2 regions of the Streptomyces sp. NPDC017991 genome follow, and region 2 is predicted to be linked to the other one. Evidence: riboswitches for the same ligand, from Rfam matches in the RefSeq annotation. Region 2 holds a riboswitch; the other holds the start of a gene.
The links. Region 2 has a riboswitch for ZMP and ZTP ahead of ACH4DZ_RS09890 (glycine hydroxymethyltransferase). Riboswitches for the same ligand answer to the same signal wherever they lie in the genome.
Positions count from the first base shown of each region.

Region 1 (7,692 bases), on a different contig from region 2:
CGAACTCGGCGAACGCGGCGGCGACATCGTCGTACGCGGCTACTCGCTGGCCGGGATGGCGGAGACCGGCCGTATCCAGGGCGACTACGCGGCGGTCGGCGCGCTGCACGAGCAGTTGCTGGCGGAGGCGCGCGAACGCGGCGAGGCGCGGCACACGGTGTGGGCGCTCGAAGGCATCGCGCAGATGCACCGCAACACCGGTTCGTACGACACGGCGTACTCGATGTTCGAGGAGGCCGCGGAGATCGCCGGCCGGGCGGACGACCGGCGTGGTCACGCGTGGGCGCTGCGCGGTCTCGCCGACCTCGTGTCCGTGCGCGACGGGGACGCCGACCGCGCACTCGCTCTGCTCGCCGAGGCCGAGGTGACGTGCCGCGAGATGAACCTGTCCAGCGCGCTGGCGTACAACCACAAGATGCGCGGCAACGTCCTGTACCGCGCCGGGCGTTACGCACAGGCCCGGGACCTCTACGAACTGGCCCTGTCGGAGTTCCGGGCGATGAGCGAGCCCCGCGGGGAGGCACTCTCCCGGCTCGGCCTGGCGAAGTCCCTCGCCCGCCTGGGCCGCGACCTGACCGAGACGGCGGCCGAACTGGCCGACCTGGCAACGGCGTTGGACCGGATCGGCCTCCGGCACGCACATCGCATGGTGTCCCACGCCCAGACCGAACTGGGCATCGAGCCCAGCCCCGACACAAAGCCCGACACCAAGTCACCAACCGGGGCCGACGCCACGCCAGACACCCGCCCCGACCCTAGCGCCGCGCCGGACACCCGGGACGGGTCCGGCACCTGGACGGACACCGAGCCCGGCGCCGGGACCGGCCCGTGCCCGCCGTCGCGCCCGGGCCCCGACCCGGACCAGCCCGCCACGCCCGGCCTCAAGGCAGGCGCGAGTACCCCTCTCGTCGACGCCGGGCGCGCCGCCGTGCTCATGTCCGGCCGGACCGACGTGGGGAGCCGGCGATGACCACGATGTCCTCCGCGCTCTCCCCTCCCCTGCCCGGCCCGCCGCAGACGCAGACGCCGACCCCGGCTCCGACACCGGCCCCGGCGAGCCCGCATCCCGCCTGCTGGAGCACAGCCGCGCCCTCGTACGCCCCGCGCTGGCCGCAGCGGTCGCGCGGCTGCACCCCTGGGTGGGTGAGATGGCCGCCTACTCCCTCGGCTGGTGCGAGCCGGGCGGCGCACCCGTGTCCACGCCCGCGGGCGGCAAAGGGCTGCGGCAGGTCCTCGCCGTGCTGGGCACGGAGACGGCCGGTGCCCCGCGGGGCGCCGGAGTGACCGCGGCCGTCGCCGTGGAACTGGTGCACACCTTCTCGCTGCTCCACGACGACATCATGGACGGCGACCCGACCCGGCGCGGGCGCCCCACGGTCTGGAAGGCGTACGGCACGGGCCCGGCCGTCCTCGCGGGCGACGCGCTGTTCGCCCTGGCCGTGGAGACCCTCGCCGCCGCACCCGGCGCCGATGTCCCCTCAGCCGTGCGCCACTTGTCCACCGCGCTCAACGACCTCGTACGCGGCCAGGCCGACGACCTGCTCTTCGAGAGCCGCCCCTGGGCGGGCCCGGAGTCGGTCCGCCCGGACGAGTACCGCGCGATGGCGGAGCACAAGACCGGCGCCCTGCTGGGCTGCGCGACCGCCCTGGGCGCCGTGCTCGCCGGCGCCCCGCGCGAGACGGTCGCCGCGCTCGACCGCGCGGGCCGTCACCTGGGCGTCGCCTTCCAGGTCATCGACGACCTCCTGGGCATCTGGGGCGATCCCGCCGTGACGGGCAAGCCGGTCCACGCGGACCTGCTCCGGGGCAAGAAGACGTTCCCGGTGCTGGCCGCCCTCGGCGCTCCGGGCGCCCGGCCGCTCGCCCGTCTCCTGGACTCCGCCGACCCCCTCGACGCGGCGGACGCCCGGCGCGCCGCGGCCCTGATCGAGGACATCGGCGGGCGCGGGGCCGCGACGGCGGAGGCCCGCCGGCACATCGCCACCGTCGGCGCCTGCCTCGACAGCGTTCCCTCGGCGGCCCGCACCACCCGCACCACCGACGACCTGCGGGCACTCCTCGACCACCTCGTACACCGCGAGATGTGACCGACAGCCGCGCCTCTCCGGGCCCTTGACGCCCCAGAAAGCCCTTGCCACACTCACCGCACCCCCACGTAGAAAACGCTTGCTATCCACCCCCACACAGGAGAAGACGAGATGGGACGCAGAGCCGCACCTCACCTCACTCGCTCGACCCCACACCTCACCAGCTCGACCCCACGGCCCCGTCTCAGGGGCACAGGTGTCATCGCCACCTGTGCAACGACCCTGGTCACGGCGGCTGCCCTGCTCACCGCCCCGGCCAGTGCCGCCCCCGCGAGTGCCGCCCCGCCGGGCGCGGCGCCGCGGCAGGCGGCGGCAGCGTGCGGGGAGGGTTCGTACCAGGCCGAGGCCACGCTCAGCGGCAGTACGTGGACCGCCCGGCGCGGCAGCGGTGTCGTCTACACCGGAACCGACATGCGGGCCGCGATGCAGGCGGCCGTCAGCAGCCTCACGGCGGGTCGCACGTCGAAGGAACGGGTCGTCGTACGCGGCTCGGGCACCATCAGCGCCGGCTCCAGGGTCTCGCTGCCGAGCTACACCGTGCTCGACGTGTGCGGCACCATCAACGTCACCGGTTCGGGCACCGGCGACCAGGCACCGGTCTACGCACGCGGCGTACAGGACATCGAGGTCCAGCACCTGAACGTCACCGGAGCCCCGCTCTACGGCATCTTCATGCGCAACGTCACCAACGTGGTCCTCGGCCAGATCGACATGCGCCTGTCGGCCGGTCTCGGCGTCCGCATCGACAACCGCGGCGACACCAGCCAGTGGACCCGCAACGTCCGTATCGACAACGTCTACGTGTCCGGGGCGAGCAGCCACGCCGTGGAGACGTACGGGGTCGACGGCATCACCATCGGCACGGTCACCGCGCGCAACGTGGGCGAGTCGGGCCTGCTGCTGAACCAGACGGTCAACGCCACCGTCACCAAGGTGGACGCTGACGGCGCCGGGGCCGGCACCGGCTACGCGGCCTTCCGGATGGCCAACCGCAACGGCCGGATCGGCAGCAGCTACGCGACCAACGTGCGGGTCGGCGAGGTCGTCGCGCGCGGTGGCGGCCGGGGTGTCTTCTGTGTCTCGGAGAGCGGCGGCGCGACCATCGACCGGGTCACGATCTCCAACACCGGCAACAACGCGATCCTGATCGAGAACTGCTACAACGTGAACCTCGCCGCGCAGAGCGGGAGCGTCACGGGCGGCGGGGAGATCCGGCTGGCCGCGCGCTCGGAGTTCCCCAACAACTCGGACATCACCGTCCAGAACCTGACGGTGACGAACTCCGTGATCAGGGAGAGTCCCTGCGGCACCAACACGACGTTCCGCAACAACACGCTGGTCAACAGCACACAGAGCATCTGCTGACGGACCACGGGCCCCCTGCGCGGATGCGTGCAGGGGGCCCGTGCTCATGTCAGTGTCCTGGCTCCGGCCCCCAGTACGAGGAGCCTCCGCCGCGCCACTCGATGAGCGGTGACACCGCGACCTCGTTCTCGTCGAACTCCAGTCCGGCGCGGCGCAGGAACTCGACGACGTCCGGGAGGTTCATGGCGGTGCCGATCGGCTCGCCGTGGACCGTCACGCGCCGGCCGCCGTCGCCGCGCGGCGGATGCACGAGTACTGCGGGGTGTTCCGACATGCCCTCAGCCTCACCCGGACCGCTCGCGCGCGCATCCGGGCAGCGCCGATGACCACCGGATCATCACCGGGCCTTGCTGCGACGCACACGGCGAGGGACCGGCCCGGTACCGGACGTCTCCGTACTCGACGACTCAGTACTCGATGGCGGGGAGCAGGCCGGTGACGGGGGCGGCGAGGTCGGTCACCTGGTGCAGCTGCTCCAGCTGGTAGAGGCCGTTCAGCTGGTTGAGGGACTGGATCCCGTCGGAGATCTTCGGAATCTTGTTCCGGTGCTCGACGGGGAGGTCGCTCACGGCGATCTGGTCGAGTTCCGCGATCGGGTCCAGTTTTCCCGTCTCGGGGACCGTGGCGGCGCTCGCGGAAGGTACGGCAAGCCCCGTGACGCTGATGGCGAGACCAACGGCGGCGACAATACGTCGTGTTGAGATCATGCTTTCAGCAACGGTGACAAGCTGCCCGCGGACACGGCCCCGCCCGGCCCCTCACCCGACAGGCGCATCGATACGCCTGCGCTTGCCGAGGTTCCCGTGCGGGAGGAGTCTCGAAGTCATGGACACCGCGGCAGGCCCCGGCTTCGACACCGAAACACTGCGCCGGGGCATCGAAGGCCAGGACGCGACGGCACTGCTGTCGCTGTACGCGGACGACCCGGAACCTTGTCTGTACCCCGACGGCGTCAGGGTGCTTGCCAACTCGATGATGTCGCTGCGCGACGGCAGGATCGTCGATCAGACCGTGCTCCAGGCCCGGGACGCCGAGGGATGACGCCGAGGGTCCGGATCACCTCGCGTCTGACCTGGACCTTCTCGGCCCGGCTGAGCCCGGGGCGGCCGTCGCGGCCTCGGCCGGCTCGCGGGGCGGGCCGACGCGTGTCCGCTGCTCTTCTTCGGTCGGCACTGCGGGCGGCGCGTTCTCGTCGGTGATCCTTCCGCCGGTACCCGAGGCGGCAGTGGCCCGATGTCCTGAAGTCGCGCAATAGTTGCCTTGTGGATGGTTTTTCTGCTTACTACCTTCCTCGCCATGACAAAGACGAGCACGCCTCATGCCGCCCTCCCGGTGGACGAGGTCACCGCCGCGGCGCGTGAACTGGCCCGGGCCGGACGGTGGCAGCGCGCGTTATGCCTCCTCGACGCCACCGTCACCAGCGAGCCGCGCGACCGGGCGGCTCTCGCTCTCGCCGGGGCGCAGATCGCCCTGGAGCGCGACTGGTTCGGCGGTACGGACACCGCGGACGCCCGGATCGCCGCCGCGGACACGGCGATCGGCGGACTCACCGAGCCGGTCGGGCTCTGGGACCTGGACTTCGTACGGCTGCGGTACGCGTACTTTCGTCTGCTGCTCGGGGACGGCACCTTCCGGTTCGGTCCGGCGGGCAAGGACCCCGCCGAGCTGGCGGAACTGCGGCGGCGCGCGGACGAGTTGTGCGAACGGGCTGCCGACGACGTACGCCGGGGCTGGGCGCGGATGTATCTCGGACTGATCGTCGACAACCTGTTCGCCGAGCGGGACGAGGCGCCGGCGCACTACGAACTCGCCCTGGACGCCGGGGAGTCGGCCGACGACCTCCTGGCCCGTGAGGCGCTGCGCCATCTCGGCGACCACGACCACGACAACCTCGACCACGACCGGGCGCGGGAGCGCTGGACCCGGGCGACCTCTCTCGGCGCCCGTGCCGGGAACGTCCCCGGCACCCTCTCCCAGCAGATGCTCCTGGCCGTCCTGGCCCGCGACACGGGCGACGAACCGGCCGCCACAGCCCTCGCCACGGAGGTCGCACGCTGGGCGGGAGCGATCGGAGCCGTACGCGTGGAGGCCCAGGCGACCGCGTTCCTGGCGAACGAAAGCTGAAGGCCGTGCCCCGCAAGCGGGCGCGGGGAACCGCGCGACAGGCCCCCACCGGCCCGCAGCCGAAACGACGGCCGGGCGAGGCCCGGGGCCTGGCGTAAAATAGCCGCAGGTCGTGACTGGCGCTGAGGTGGACCACCACCGGGGAGCGGCCCGACGCAATCGTCTGAGCCGCGCGCCTGGGCATCCTCCACGACGCTCAGGAGCAGCACATGTCCCAGGCCACACTCATGGACGGCACCGGTCTCGCCCGGCGGATCGTCGAGGAGACGGCGCAGCGGGCGGCCGACCTCACCGGACGCACGGGGGTGACGCCCTGTCTCGCGACCGTGCTGGTGGGCGAGGACCCGGCGTCCGTCACCTACGTACGCATGAAGCAGAACCGTTCCCGCAAGGCCGGTATCGCGTCACGGCACGTGTCCCTGCCCGCCGCGACCACGACCGCCGAACTGATCGGCACCCTCACCGAGCTGTCCGCCGACCCCACCGTGCACGGCATCCTGCTCCAGCACCCGATGGGGCACCACATCGACGAGCGGGCGGCTTTCGAGGCGATCGCTCCGGAGAAGGACGTCGACGGGGTGACCCTGGCGTCGTTCTCCGCGATGAGTTTCGGGCTGCCCGGCTTCTCCTCGTGCACGCCGGGCGGGATCATGCGCCTCCTCGACGAGTACGACGTCGATCCGGCCGGCAGGCGTGCCGTGGTGGTGGGCCGCAGCGCGATCCTCGGCAAGCCGGTGGGCATGCTGCTGCTCGGCCGCGACGCCACGGTGACGTACTGCCACTCGCGCACCCCGGCCGCCGATCTGTCGTCGCTCGTGCGGGAGGCGGACATCGTGGTGGCCGCGGTGGGGCGGCCCCGGCTGATCCGCGGGGAGGACATCAAGCGGGGCGCGGTCGTCGTGGACGCCGGTTACAACCCCGGAAACGTCGGGGACGTCGACTTCGACAGCGCCCGTGAGCGGGCGTCGCTGATCACCCCCGTACCCGGCGGGGTCGGTCCGATGACGATCGCCACGCTGCTGGCCCAGACCGTCGAGGCGGCCGTCCAGCAGACCGGTGCCTGATGCGGACCCGCTGCGGACCGATCAGCGGATCCACGCGCTGTAGTCCATGACGTCGCCCGCCTCGACGCCGTACTCGGGTTCGTCGACGGCCGCGGTGTCCTCCAGGCCCAGTACGGCACCGGTGGCCGGGTCCATGATCAGCATCCGGCGGTAACCGGCGCCGTCGTACACGTACGCCTGGCCGAGGCGGCCGAGGCGGTCGGTCACCTGGCCGACCGACCTCAGCCCCTTCGCGTCCGCGAGGAGCCGGGCGAGCGCGGCGTTCTCGCGGGCGCCGAGGGTCCAGGTGTCGAGCAGCACCGCCGTGGCGTCCAGCAGTGCGCGCGTGGTCAGCGGGGTGTCGATGTGCTGCGCTTCCCGCAGGTAGGCGCGCAGCCGCGTGGCGTCGTGCGGGGGCGGTGACTGGGGCGGGGCGTCGCTCCAGCTCGGCGGGAAGGTCTGCTCGCTGATGACGTGCCCGTCGTCGACGAGGCGCGGGCCGTCGTCCGCGTCGCTGAGGACCCGCCGGCCGGGGTGGCGCGGGTCGGTCGCGACGACCAGCTCCGTGTGGCTGTCGTCGGCGTTCCAGCGCACGACGCGTTCCACGGGCAGGGTGATCGGCGGCTCGTCCTCCGACATGCCCACGCTCCAGGACTGCACATGCGTGCCCTTGCGCAGCCCTGCCGAACCGTCCGCCGCGTCCCGCCGGGCCCGCTCGACCAGCCTGTCGAGGGGTACGGGGGTGGAGTCGGCCCGGACCACCAGCGGGCGGGGCGCGGCCACGGCCGGGGTGGTGCTCGGGCCCGCGAGGAGGAGCGCGGTGGCGGTTGTGGCGACCACCACGGTCGCAGTGAGCGCCCAGACGAGGCGGGTACGGCTCGGCCTGGGTCGGCGCTCGCCGTACACATCCGCGTCCACACCTGCGTCCGTGCCTGTGCCTGCGCCCGCGTCTGCCATGAGGTGGTGCAGCCGGCTCTCGGCCTCGTGGCCCAGCGGGCCTTCACCGAAACGGGGGTCGTCGCGGGGCACCGGGTCGGCCCGGCGCAGCAGTTCGAGCTCGTCAGCCATGGAAC
Region 1 covers NZ_JBIRGP010000001.1:901,700-909,391, forward strand. The annotation lists partial or broken gene ACH4DZ_RS03920 (tetratricopeptide repeat protein) at 1-679, shown strand, start outside; gene ACH4DZ_RS03925 (polyprenyl synthetase family protein) at 1,149-2,087, shown strand; gene ACH4DZ_RS03930 (hypothetical protein) at 2,199-3,452, shown strand; gene ACH4DZ_RS03935 (hypothetical protein) at 3,502-3,726, opposite strand; gene ACH4DZ_RS03940 (hypothetical protein) at 3,860-4,159, opposite strand; gene ACH4DZ_RS03945 (hypothetical protein) at 4,278-4,493, shown strand; gene ACH4DZ_RS03950 (hypothetical protein) at 4,749-5,576, shown strand; ZMP/ZTP riboswitch at 5,679-5,765, shown strand; gene ACH4DZ_RS03955 (bifunctional 5,10-methylenetetrahydrofolate dehydrogenase/5,10-methenyltetrahydrofolate cyclohydrolase) at 5,786-6,640, shown strand; gene ACH4DZ_RS03960 (CU044_5270 family protein) at 6,662-7,687, opposite strand; gene ACH4DZ_RS03965 (RNA polymerase sigma factor) at 7,680-7,692, opposite strand, start outside.
Region 1: linked by a shared signal. The riboswitch ahead of ACH4DZ_RS03955 (bifunctional 5,10-methylenetetrahydrofolate dehydrogenase/5,10-methenyltetrahydrofolate cyclohydrolase) and the one ahead of ACH4DZ_RS09890 (glycine hydroxymethyltransferase) in region 2 are both predicted to bind ZMP and ZTP.

Region 2 (7,692 bases):
CGTCGCGAGCCACGGGAACGCGTCCGGCGCAGTCCCCCCGCGCGTCGGCCGCCCTGCTCCAGCGGGACCCGTCCCAGCGCAGCCGAACGGCCTCTTCCTCGGGCTCGTCCTCCCCTTCGCCATGGTTGAAGCTGTGCGTGCCGTACGCGCGGACGTCGTCGGCGGCGAAGGCGAGGACCCGGGCGACCGAGGCGCCGGGCTCGGCGGGCACCGGGTCGGGGTAGCGGTACTCGGGCATGTCGGTCCGCCGCCACGCCTCGCCGTCCCAGTGCACGGCGGCGGGCTGCTGCATCTCGTAGCCGTCGGTGCCGTCACCGGTATCGCGGTAGCCGGCCGCCCACAGGTCGTCGGAAGCGACGCCGTCGAGCGAGGTGGCGGTGACGCCCTCGGGCAGCGTCACGGCGCTCCACCGCGCGCCGTCCCAGTGCTGGAACCGGGACGCGGTGGCCAGCACCCAGATGTCGTCGGCCGCGAACGCCTTCACCTCGGTGACCCGGCCGCCGCCGGGAAGCTCCGGAAGAACGGTCCACTCCGTGCCGTCCCAGTGCGCCGTGCGCGACGTGGTCGTGTCCTGCGCGGAGGCCGTCAGCAGGAACTCTCCGGAGCCCAGGCCGTCGAGGCGGGCCTGGTGAACGCTGTCGCCGAGCACCGCGGGCATCGGCTGCCGCTGCCATCGGGTGCCGTCGCGGTGGAGCAGGAACCCGTCGCTGGAGGACTCGCCGGACGACTCGCCGGACGACGGATCGGTGCTGCTCAGGACCGCGCCGACGGCCCAGACGTCGTCGGCGCCGTTCGCCAGCACGTCCGACAGGCTGCCCTCGTCGAGGATCTCGTCGTACGCCCAGCTCATCCCGGCCGAGTTCGCCTTGCCGTCACCGCGCTCGTCGCTACCAGCGCGATCGCTGCCGTCGTCCGTACCGCATCCGGCCAGCGCGAGGCCGAGAAGAGCGAGCCCCGCCACCACCTTGCGCATGTTCCCCCCTGACCCCGGACCTCGCGATCCCCGCACTTCCGAACGAATCCGAATCCGAACCGAATCCGATCCGGTCAGCACGCCGGGAGCGGGCCCCGTTCCACGTGGGACGCCTGCGGCGGGACGACCGCGCCCCCGAAGACGTAGTCGCGCAGCCTGCGCCACACCCCGTCGGGCCCCTGCTCGTAGAGCGCGAAGCCGGTGCACGGCCAGTGCGCCTCGTACTCCGCCAGTTCCTCGAAGGCACGGTCCATCGCCTCGTCGTCGATGCCGTGCGCCACCGTCACATGGGGGTGGTACGGGAACTGCAGCTCGCGCGCCACGGGCCCGGAGGCGTCCCGGACCTGCTTCTGCAGCCAGGTGCAGGCCTCGGCGCCCTCTACCACCTGCACGAACACGACCGGGGACAGCGGACGGAACGTTCCCGTGCCCTGCAGCCGCATCGAGAAGGGGCGGCCCGCCGCCGCGACCTCGACTAGATGCGTCTCGATCGCGGGCAGCGCCGACCGGTCGACCTCGGTCGGCGGCAGCAGTGTGACGTGGGTGGGAATACCGCAAGCCGCGGGGTCGCCGAAGCCCTCGCGCCGCTCCTGGAGCAGGCTGCCGTGTGGCTCCGGGACCGCGATCGACACACCGATCGTTACGGTCCCCACGTCGTCTCCTGTCGTTGTGCCGATGTTCTGTTCCGCCGTGTCGGCGTTCCGGTCAGGCATGGGTTGCCGCCGGTTCGGCTATCGACTGTACGGCGGTGCGGGCCCGTTCCGGATGTCGTGCCGGTGTTGTCCTGGTCTCGTCCGGACCGCCTACGGACTCCCCTACGGGTTCCCGTACCGGCGGCCGGTGCTCGGCGATCAGTGCTTGGCGGGCAGGAAACCCACCTTGTCGTACGCCTGGGAGAGCGTCTCCGCCGCGACCGCGCGAGCCTTCTCGGCTCCCTTGGCCAGGATCGAGTCGAGCGTCTCCGGGTCGTCCAGATACTGCTGGGTGCGCTCCCGGAAGGGCGTCACGAAGTCGACCATGACCTCCGCCAGGTCCGTCTTCAGCGCACCGTAGCCCTTGCCGACGTACTTCTGCTCCAGTTCCGCGACACCGGTGCCGGTGAGGGTGGAGTAGATGCCCAGCAGATTGCTGATGCCCGGCTTCTCCACGGGGTCGAACCTGATCACCGTGTCCGTGTCGGTGACCGCGCTCCTGACCTTCTTCGCGGTGGCCTTCGGCTCGTCGAGGAGGTTGATGAGGCCCTTCGGCGTCGACGCCGACTTGCTCATCTTGACCGCCGGGTCCTGAAGATCGAAGATCTTCGCCGTCTCCTTGAGGATGTACGGCTTCGGAACCGTGAACGTCTGCCCCAGGCGGCTGTTGAAGCGCTCGGCGAGGTCGCGCGTCAGCTCGATGTGCTGGCGCTGGTCCTCACCCACGGGGACCTCGTTGGCCTGGTACAGCAGGATGTCCGCGACCTGCAGGATCGGGTACGTGAAGAGGCCGACGGAGGCACGGTCGGCACCCTGTCTGGCGGACTTGTCCTTGAACTGGGTCATGCGGGAGGCCTCGCCGAAGCCGGTGAGGCAGTTCATGATCCAGGCGAGCTGGGCGTGCTCGGGGACATGGCTCTGGACGAAGAGTGTGCAGCGGTCGGGGTCGAGCCCGGCGGCCAGCAGTTGGGCGGCGGCGAGCCGGGTGTTCGCGCGCAGGTCCGCGGGGTCCTGCGGAAGGGTGATCGCATGCAGGTCCACGACCATGTAGAAGGCGTCGTGGGACTCCTGCAGGGCCACCCACTGGCGGACGGCGCCGAGGTAGTTGCCGAGGTGGAACGAGCCTGCGGTGGGCTGGATTCCGGAGAGCACACGGGGACGGTCAGAAGCCATGCTCACCATTCTCTCAGGTGCCGGGGCCCGCTCCGGAACCGGTCGGGGACAGGTGCTGCCCCGATCGCCGGTACGTGTCCGGCCGCGGGCCCGGTGGGGGTCGCCCCTCAGAGGCGCGGGGAACTGCGCGACAAGCCCCTACCGGCCCGCAGGACGGAACACTGCGGGCGGTCGGGGCGGCGGGGCCGGGCGCGGTGGGGCCGGGGGCTCGTGGCCGGCGCCGCGCCCGGGACATCAGCCGAGGTCGATCTCCGGGTACAGCGGGAAGCCGGTCAGGAGGTCGGTCGCGCGGTGGGAGATCTCGTCCGCGATCTTCGGGTCGAGGATGTGCTGGGCCTTGGAAGGGGTGCCCTTCTTGGTGGTGCCCGGCTCCGTGGTGGTGAGGACGCGGTCGATGAGGCCCGCGATCTCGTCCATCTCGGTGGCCCCGAGGCCCCGGGTGGTCAGCGCGGGCGTGCCGATCCGGATGCCCGAGGTGTACCAGGCGCCGTTCGGGTCGGCGGGGATCGCGTTGCGGTTGGTGACGATGCCCGAGTCGAGCAGGGCCGACTCGGCCTGGCGGCCGGTGAGGCCGTAGGAGGAGGCGACGTCGATGAGGTTGAGGTGGTTGTCCGTGCCGCCGGTGACCAGCGTGGCACCGCGCCGCATCAGGCCCTCGGCGAGGGCGCGGGCGTTGTCGACCACGGCCCGGGCGTAGTCACGGAACTCGGGGCGGCGTGCCTCGGCGAGGGCGACCGCCTTGGCGGCCATGACGTGCGGAAGGGGGCCGCCGAGGACCATCGGGCAGCCGCGGTCGACCTGGTCGGCGAGCGACGAGTCGCACAGGACCATGCCGCCGCGCGGGCCGCGCAGCGACTTGTGCGTGGTCGTGGTGACGATCTGGGCGTGCGGCACCGGGTCGAAGTCCCCGGTGAGGACCTTGCCGGCGACGAGGCCCGCGAAGTGGGCCATGTCCACCATGAGCGTGGCACCGACCTCGTCGGCGATCTCGCGCATGATCCGGAAGTTCACGAGACGGGGGTAGGCGGAGTAGCCGGCGACGATGATCATCGGCTTGAACTCGCGGGCGGTGGCGCGCAGGGCCTCGTAGTCGATGAGGCCGGTGGTGGGGTCGGTGCCGTAGGAACGCTGGTCGAACATCTTGCCGGAGATGTTCGGGCGGAAGCCGTGGGTGAGGTGGCCGCCGGCGTCCAGGGACATGCCGAGCATGCGCTGGTTGCCGAAGGCCTGGCGCAGTTCGGCCCAGTCGGCCTCGGAGAGGTCGTTGACGTTGCGGACGCCGGCCTTCTCCAGGGCCGGGGCCTCGACGCGCTGGGCGAGGACGGCCCAGAAGGCGACGAGGTTGGCGTCGATGCCGGAGTGCGGCTGGGCGTAGGCGTGCTCGGCGCCGAAGAGCTCGCGGGCGTGCTCGGCGGCGAGGGCCTCCACGGTGTCCACGTTGCGGCAGCCGGCGTAGAAGCGGCGGCCGACGGTGCCTTCCGCGTACTTGTCGCTGAACCAGTTGCCCATCGCGAGGAGGGTGGCCGGGGAGGCGTAGTTCTCGGAGGCGATCAGCTTGAGCATCTCGCGCTGGTCGGCGACCTCCTGCCCGATGGCGTCGGCGATCCGGGGTTCGACGGCACGGATCACTTCGAGGGCACTGCGGAAGGCGGTGGATTCGGTGGAGAGGGGTGCGCGGGATTCTGACATGACGGCCTCCGGACGTGGCGTTCGGCGTTCACGGTTCGGCCCAGGCGCACGGCACACGGTTCCCGGGCCGCTCCCCGATGGTCGATCCCATCCCAGCGCGCCAGTCACGGCCCGTGGATCAGCGTACCGGGAGCGCCCGCGGGAGAGGTTGTGCCGTCCACCATGCGAGCGACGACGGGGCGCGGTCGGAACCGGGCCCCGCCGTGAGTCCGCCGTGGGTCACAGGATCACGTGCGGCAGGAAGCGTGCGTATTCGTCCGTCACCAGGCCGGCCGACTCACGGATGCCGAGGCCGGCCGATTCGTGTCCGACGACCCAGGCGCCGAGGACGACCCGGTTGCCGTCGAAGGACGGCAGAGGCGCCAGCTCCTGATAGCAGCAGGCCTCCTCGCGGAGGACCACGGGTCCGGGGCCCGGTTCGTGGACGGTGACGCCGGCGCCCTCGCGGCCGAGGAGGGGCTTGGCCACGTATCCGGCGGTGGTGGCCAGTTCGCGAGGGCCGTCGAGGTAGGCGGGGAGGAGGTTCGGGTGGTCCGGGTACAGCTCCCAGAGGATCGCGAGGAGGGCCTTGTTGCTGAGCAGCATCTTCCAGGCGGGTTCGATCCACATCGTCGTGCCCGTGCCACCGCCGTTGTCGAGGGTGGCCAGGACATGCGGGGCGAAGCGGTCGGTGGTGAGCCATTCCCAGGGATAGAGCTTGAAGCAGCTGCGGATGAAGCGGAGCTGCTTGTCGACGAAGCGTCCGGAGAGACGGTCCCAGCCGATCTCCTCCATCGCGATCCAGGCGGTGTCGAGGCCGGCCTGTTCCGCGGTCTCCTTCAGATATCCGACCGTCATGAGGTCCTCGCCGAGTTCGTCGGCGGCGGAGTGCGCGAAGTAGAGAGGGCTGCCGGGCGGAAGGAGGGGGGCCTGCTTCCGCCAGGCTTCGACGAGCCGTTCGTGGAGGGAGTTCCACTGGTCGGCGCCGGGGAAGCGTTCCTCCATCCAGAACCACTGGGGGCTCGCGGCCTCGACGAGCGAGGTCGGGGTGTCGGCGTTGTACTCCAGGAGCTTCGCCGGGCCCGTGCCGTCGTAGCGGAGATCGAAACGCCCGTACAGGGAGGGGAGTTCGGCGCGGCGGCGCCAGGCCTCGGCGACCGGCTCCGCCACGCGCGGGTCGGTGATCCCGAGGTCGGCGAGGCGGTTCTCGGTGACGAGGTACTCGGCCGCGGCCAGGCACATCGTGTGGAGTTCCTCGACGACCTGCTCCAGGGCCTCGATCTCGGGCAGGGAGAAGACGTAGTGGGCGGACTCGTCCCAGTACGGGCGCAGGGAGTCGTCCGGGTGGCGGGTGAGGGGGTAGATGAGGCCCTGGTCCTCGACTGTTCGCTGCCAGCCGGGGCGGGGTTCCATGGTTCGGCGTTCCACCGTCGCGTGTCCGTAGATCCGTCGGTGCGTTCCGCGTCCTGGTCAGCCGCCGCCGCTGCCCGAGTCCGAGCAGCCGAAGCCGTCCCGGTCGACGGCCTCGCTGCGGCTGAAGGTGCCGTCCTCGGCGCGGCCTGCGGCGACGTCGGCGTCGTAGTACCAGGCGGCGTCGACCGTGCCGCTCCCGCTCGTCCCGCGTTTCCTGCCCGCCGAGGTGGAGCCGGAGGCGCAGTTCTTGTCGGCGACGACCTTGTAGCCGCCCGCGTAGTCGTAGCTGTCGCGATCCACACAGCGGCGGTCGGGATCGGAACCGCACGAGGTGAGGGCCGTTGCGAGAATGCCCATGCCACCGAGTACGACCGTGCTGGACCGAAGTCTTCTGCGCTGCTCCGCCATGTCTCTCCCCCGTCCGGCCCGTCCGCCGGGCTCGTCAGTCCGACAGCGTAAAGATCACGCGGCCCGGTTGTACAAGCGGCTCCCCCAACTCTCCCTGTTCCACGGTCATTTTGCGCTTTTTGGAATGCTGTGTGCCCTCGGTGCGGCGGTGTGTTCCGGGACGACGACGGTGCTGGGGGCGATCGCCGCACGGGCAGGCCCTAGGGCAGCGCCCCGCACAGTGTTTCGAGTGCTCCCGGCCAGCCGCTGTCCGACGGGGTTCCGTAGCCGACGACCAGGGCGTCCGCCGGAGGGGGCGTGGCGGCGGGGTGGCGGTAGCCGGTCAGGCCGTGGACGGCCAGGCCGTGCCAGGCGGCCGCGCGGACCACCGACTGCTCGGTGCCGGGCGGCAGGCGCAGCACGGCGTGGAATCCGGCCGCGATACCGGTGGCGGTGACCGACGGGGCACGGGCCGCCAGGGCCGCGACGAGCTGGTCGCGGCGGCGCCGGTAACGGAGGCGGGAGGCGCGTACATGACGGTCGTACGCGCCCGAGGTGATGAACTCCGCCAGTGTCAGCTGGTCCAGGACCCCGCACGACCAGTCCGCGCCACCCTTCGCCGCCATGACCTCGGGCGCCACGTCCGGCGGCAGGACCAGCCAGCCGAGGCGCAGGCCGGGCGCGAGAGCCTTGCTGGCGGTGCCGAAGTACACCACGCGGTCCGGGTCGAGGCCCTGGAGCGCGCCCACGGGCTGGCGGTCGTAGCGGAACTCGCCGTCGTAGTCGTCCTCCAGGATCAGCCCGCCCGTGCGCCGCGCCCAGTCGACGGCGGCGGCACGGCGGTCGGGGCGCAGCGGCACCCCCATGGGGAACTGGTGGGCGGGTGTGAGAAGCACCCCGCCCAGGCCGCCGCCCCCGCCGCCCTTGCCGCTCCCGCGCTCCGCCAGGTCGTCCGTCCGCGTGCCCAGTTCGTCGAACGGCAGCGGCACCGACCCCAGCCCCGCCCGTTCGATCAGGTCCCAGTGCACATCGAGGCCGTACGACTCCACCGCGAGCGTCCGTGCGCCCCGCCGTCGCAGCACCTCCCCGAGCAGCATCAGCCCGTGGACGAAACCCGAGCAGATGACGATGTGGTCGGGGTCGGCGCGTACGCCACGGGCGCGGGCGAGGTAGCCGGCGAGGGCGGTGCGCAGTTCGACCCGGCCGCGCGGATCCCCGTAACCGAGGGCGTCGTTCGGTGCCGCCGCGAGAGCCCGTCGGTATGCCTTGAGCCACTCGGCGCGCGGGAAGGAGGCGAGGTCCGGGGTGCCGGGGACCAGGTCGTACGCGGGTCCCCGGCGTGCCCGGGCCCTGCGCGCGGGAGAGGCCGGGACCGGCACGTCCCGC
Region 2 covers NZ_JBIRGP010000003.1:316,049-323,740, reverse strand. The annotation lists gene ACH4DZ_RS09905 (hypothetical protein) at 1-973, opposite strand, end outside; gene ACH4DZ_RS09900 (2'-5' RNA ligase family protein) at 1,048-1,626, opposite strand; gene trpS (tryptophan--tRNA ligase) at 1,825-2,838, opposite strand; gene ACH4DZ_RS09890 (glycine hydroxymethyltransferase) at 3,073-4,527, opposite strand; ZMP/ZTP riboswitch at 4,559-4,645, opposite strand; gene ACH4DZ_RS09885 (glutathionylspermidine synthase family protein) at 4,747-5,934, opposite strand; gene ACH4DZ_RS09880 (hypothetical protein) at 5,977-6,327, opposite strand; gene ACH4DZ_RS09875 (PLP-dependent aminotransferase family protein) at 6,528-7,692, opposite strand, start outside.